2 regions of the Anaerobacillus sp. ABA4_114 genome follow, and region 1 is predicted to be linked to the other one. Evidence: a T-box and tRNA genes for the amino acid it is inferred to sense, from the RefSeq annotation. Region 1 holds a T-box; the other holds one or more tRNA genes.
What was found. The T-box of region 1 lies ahead of tyrS (tyrosine--tRNA ligase). A T-box ahead of a tRNA ligase gene usually reads a tRNA of that ligase, here a tRNA-Tyr.

Region 1 (2,357 bases):
CACTTCACTTCTTCAATATCAGAAGGAAGCTGGTTTTGTTGAAATACATTCTTAAACTGCTCTTCCGCCATCAGAGCTTCATCTTTTCCATGAAACATCGTGACGATGGTTTTAGCAAGATGCATTTTCGCTTCCTTAGGGTGCAGGGTTCCATCTTTGAGCTTTGTTCGAATCGAAACCTTTTCCTCTAGTTCAAGATCTGTGATGAGTTCGACGTACTTTGAAATGAGTTCATCTGGTATCGACATCGCTTTTCCATACATGTCTGTCGGCTTCTCTGCAATCCCAATGTAATTCCCCTTGGACTTCGACATTTTCTCTACGCCGTCTAATCCTTCTAATAGCGGCATCGTCAACACTACCTGTTTTTCTTTTCCAAATTGATCCTGTAAATGCCTTCCCATCAAAACATTAAAGTATTGATCGGTTCCACCTAGCTCGATGTCACTTTCGAGATGCACGGAATCATACCCTTGCATAAGAGGGTAAAAGAATTCGTGTAGAGATACCGGCTTACCTGAGTTGATTCTCTTCTCGAAATCATCTCGCTCGATCAATCTAGCGACAGTAATCTTACCTGCTAGTTCGATGACATCTTCAAATTTTAGTTCCGAAAGCCATGATGCATTATAAAAAAGCTCTACTTTGCTTCGATCGATTACCTTTCCAAATTGATCGAGGTAGGTTTGCGCATTCCTCTTTACTTCTTCATCCGTTAACTGTACCCTCGCCGCCGATTTTCCAGTCGGATCACCGATCTTACCAGTAAAATTTCCGATGATAAGCTGAATGATGTGTCCATTTTCTTGAAACTGACGGAGTTTATTTAAAACGACCGTATGTCCGATATGGACATCTGGTGCTGATGGATCTAGGCCTAGTTTTACTTTCAACGGGCGGCCTGTGATGATCGATTTTGCAATCTTTTCCTTCAGTTCATCCAAAGGAACGACTTCGCTCGTTCCGTGAGTATAGACCGCATACTGCCTTTCCATTTCCTTTCGTTGTTCATTCGTTAACTTCTCGATCATGCCCATTCCTTTCGACCTCCTGTTTTCATTTTATGCAAAAAAGCCACGCCCCTACATCTAAGTAGGGACGTGGCTTATCACGCGGTACCACCCTGATTAAAGACACTCGTGTCTTTCAGCTCAATTACGATAACGGAATTCACCGTTTCTGACTACTACGTTGTTCATCAGAAAGACTCTGAGGGGTAATTCACGAATACGCTGTACCAGTTCGCACCAACCACTGGTTCTCTGACACTACACATCGTATAACGCTACTGCATCCTCTTCTTCGCCTGTTTCATTTATTTTAATAACTTTAGCTTCAATAAAAGGTATTGTCAATTGTTTTATTTATAAAAAGATGAAACAGTACGTACTCGCTTTACCATAACCTTAAAATAACACCAAGCTTTGAATACGAATATTACTTTTCTTTCCGAACATAAAAAAACAGCGGTCTAAGACCGCTGATCTCGTTATTGATTCAATTGCTTTAGAACCACTGTTGCCATCGCATCGATAAACTCATCTTTTGCGTTCGGCATTTCTGGTCGATAGTAGTTTGCACCGATCTCATCTGTCACGACTTTACATTCATAGTCATTGTCGAATAGCACTTCTAAATGATCAGCTACGAAACCAACAGGTGCGTACACAAACGACGTGTAGCCGTGGTTTTCGTGCAAGTCTCTCGTAAGATCTTGTACGTCAGGTCCAATCCATGGATCCGGCGTATTCCCTTCACTCTGCCAGCCGATCGCAACGTTCTTAACTCCTGACTGTTCTACAATTAGGTCAGCCGTTTCTTTTAACTGATCTGGATATGGATCACCGTTTGCGATGATTTTTTCTGGAAGGCTATGAGCAGATACGATTAGGACTGCCTTCTCACGCTCTTCATCAGACATGCCATCAAAGATCGCTTTGATACGTTTAGCCCAGTAGGAAATAAACTTCGGCTCGTCGTACCAGCTCTCTACAGATGTAATCGTTGGTCCACCAATTTTCTCTGCTTCTTCTTTCGCACGTCCATTGTATGACTTGATGCTGAACGTTGAGAAATGTGGTGCTAGTACTATACTTACTGCTTCTTCGATGCCATCTTCATGCATCTGCTGAACTGCATCTTCAACGAAAGGTTCGATATGTTTTAAACCGATATATACTTTAAATTCGATCTCATCCTGAATTTCATTCAGATGAGCACCTAGTCCGTAAGCTTGGTCCTCAGTAATTTTAGCAAGAGGTGAAATACCACCGATCGCTTTATAACGATCTTTTAAATCTTGAAGCTGTTCGTCGGCTGGTTTTCTACCTCTACGAATGTGTGTATAATACCGTTCA
Region 2 (2,357 bases), 280 kb from region 1:
CAGTTGCTTTCTCTGCGTTTGGATCAAGTTCAAAGCTTCTATAAACGACCGTAACCTCGTCGCGATGTGGAAAGGATTGAAGCGCGGTTTCTAAGCGCCTTTTCCCTATATAACAAAAAGGACATACAAAATCAGACCAAATTTCTACTTTCATGATTTATCACTCTTTCTTAGCTAACGAATTACCATCAGTGTACCATTTTTCGCAGATAGAGGGATAATGATTCGCTCATTAGGCCTTTCGTTCAGGCTTGGTTGGACTACCACCTAATAGGCATCAAAACGAAGGCCTCATGGAATGCGTCAAGCTCCCTAAACGCCTTATCCAAAGAAGATAGTTCCTCGAACAACAAGTCATACGGCTTTCCATTACAATGAATAATGAAAACATCCTTTCTTCCTTCCAATGGAGTAGACATTAGCTATCGCAGACTCTAGTTTTCACTTAATGAAGAGACAACATGTAGAAGAGACTGTCCCCGATCTTTAGTTTGAGACAATAAAAAAAGACTTCTACACTGTAGAAATCCTGACGTTTAAGTATCAACTATGTAACTGGTACCGGTGGTCGGGTTCGAACCGACACTCCTCACGGAACACGATTTTGAGTCGTGCGCGTCTGCCAATTCCGCCACACCGGCATAAAGACAATTTTTTAATTTCGGAAAGTAAATGGTGCCGGAGGCCGGGCTCGAACCGGCACGGAGGTACACCCTCCGCAGGATTTTAAGTCCTGTGCGTCTGCCAATTCCGCCACTCCGGCAGGACTTTTTTAAAAAATATGAAGATTGGAGGCGGCACCCGGATTCGAACCGGGGCGTAAGGGTTTTGCAGACCCGTGCCTTACCACTTGGCTATGCCGCCGTTATAAAAATGGAGCGGAAGACGGGATTCGAACCCGCGACCCCCACCTTGGCAAGGTGGTGTTCTACCACTGAACTACTTCCGCAACTAATATGGCTGGGCTAGCTGGATTCGAACCAGCGCATGACGGAATCAAAATCCGTTGCCTTACCGCTTGGCTATAGCCCAACATAATGGGGCGACTGATGGGAATCGAACCCACGAATGCCGGAACCACAATCCGGTGCGTTAACCACTTCGCCACAATCGCCATTATTTTAAATCTTAATTGGCAGGGGTAGTAGGAATCGAACCCACACCGGAGGTTTTGGAGACCTCTGTTCTACCTTTAAACTATACCCCTATCAAGATGGTGGAGGGGGACGGATTCGAACCGCCGAACCCTGAGGGAGCGGATTTACAGTCCGCCGCGTTTAGCCACTTCGCTACCCCTCCGAATAGACAATTATCATTGTAATATATACTATATATAAAAACAATGGGAATTGATACCTTTTCAGGAAAAATGGTGCCGGCCAGAGGACTTGAACCCCCAACCTACTGATTACAAGTCAGTTGCTCTACCAATTGAGCTAGACCGGCAACATGGTGGCTCCGGACGGAATCGAACCGCCGACACGTGGATTTTCAGTCCACTGCTCTACCGACTGAGCTACAGAGCCATGTTTTAAACATTCCGCTTTTACGTTATTAAGATCTAGCATATAGTAAGTGTTTAGGTTGCCCTAAAGGGCTACAATTAAAATTCAGCTAAGATGCTTATTCGACGTAGTGGAATTTTTTTGGTTGCGGGGGCAGGATTTGAACCTGCGACCTTCGGGTTATGAGCCCGACGAGCTACCGAACTGCTCCACCCCGCGACGATATTAAAATTGAGTAAAAATGGCGGTCCCGACGGGAATCGAACCCGCGATCTCCTGCGTGACAGGCAGGCATGTTAACCGCTACACCACGGGACCTTTGAAATGGTGGAGGATGACGGGCTCGAACCGCCGACCCTCTGCTTGTAAGGCAGATGCTCTCCCAGCTGAGCTAATCCTCCACAGAGTAAAATGTTGCTATATGAATGCTTCTTTAGAAATGGTGACCCGTACGGGATTCGAACCCGTGTTACCGCCGTGAAAGGGCGGTGTCTTAACCGCTTGACCAACGGGCCAATCTAGTATGTAGCTGGCGGAGAGCGAGGGATTCGAACCCTCGAGACGGCGTTGACCGTCTACACGATTTCCAATCGTGCTCCTTCGGCCACTCGGACAGCTCTCCATGGCTCCACAGGTAGGATTCGAACCTACGACCGATCGGTTAACAGCCGATAGCTCTACCACTGAGCTACTGTGGAATAATGTTTAGCCTGGCGACGTCCTACTCTTGCAGGGGGAGAGCCCCCAACTACCATCGGCGCTGAAGAGCTTAACTTCCGTGTTCGGCATGGGAACGGGTGTGACCTCTTCGCCTTCATCACCAGACTTCTAACAGCTCGCACATTCGTGTGA

Region 2: it encodes a tRNA-Tyr, which carries the amino acid that the T-box ahead of tyrS (tyrosine--tRNA ligase) is inferred to sense. The anticodon was not compared.

What each region holds. Positions count from the first base shown of each region.
Region 1 is NZ_JBSWUM010000001.1:3,464,106-3,466,462, forward strand. Features, by position in the region: gene tyrS (tyrosine--tRNA ligase) at 1-1,037, opposite strand, end outside; T-box leader at 1,092-1,312, opposite strand; gene hemH (ferrochelatase) at 1,490-2,357, opposite strand, start outside.
Region 2 is NZ_JBSWUM010000001.1:3,748,789-3,751,145, forward strand. Features, by position in the region: gene ACXAEY_RS19330 (DsbA family oxidoreductase) at 1-154, opposite strand, end outside; tRNA gene ACXAEY_RS19335 (tRNA-Leu) at 557-641, opposite strand; tRNA gene ACXAEY_RS19340 (tRNA-Leu) at 674-763, opposite strand; tRNA gene ACXAEY_RS19345 (tRNA-Cys) at 790-864, opposite strand; tRNA gene ACXAEY_RS19350 (tRNA-Gly) at 875-949, opposite strand; tRNA gene ACXAEY_RS19355 (tRNA-Gln) at 958-1,032, opposite strand; tRNA gene ACXAEY_RS19360 (tRNA-His) at 1,039-1,114, opposite strand; tRNA gene ACXAEY_RS19365 (tRNA-Trp) at 1,134-1,207, opposite strand; tRNA gene ACXAEY_RS19370 (tRNA-Tyr) at 1,215-1,299, opposite strand; tRNA gene ACXAEY_RS19375 (tRNA-Thr) at 1,371-1,446, opposite strand; tRNA gene ACXAEY_RS19380 (tRNA-Phe) at 1,451-1,526, opposite strand; tRNA gene ACXAEY_RS19385 (tRNA-Met) at 1,648-1,724, opposite strand; tRNA gene ACXAEY_RS19390 (tRNA-Asp) at 1,748-1,823, opposite strand; tRNA gene ACXAEY_RS19395 (tRNA-Val) at 1,831-1,906, opposite strand; tRNA gene ACXAEY_RS19400 (tRNA-Glu) at 1,946-2,020, opposite strand; tRNA gene ACXAEY_RS19405 (tRNA-Ser) at 2,036-2,127, opposite strand; tRNA gene ACXAEY_RS19410 (tRNA-Asn) at 2,129-2,203, opposite strand; rRNA gene rrf (5S ribosomal RNA) at 2,214-2,330, opposite strand.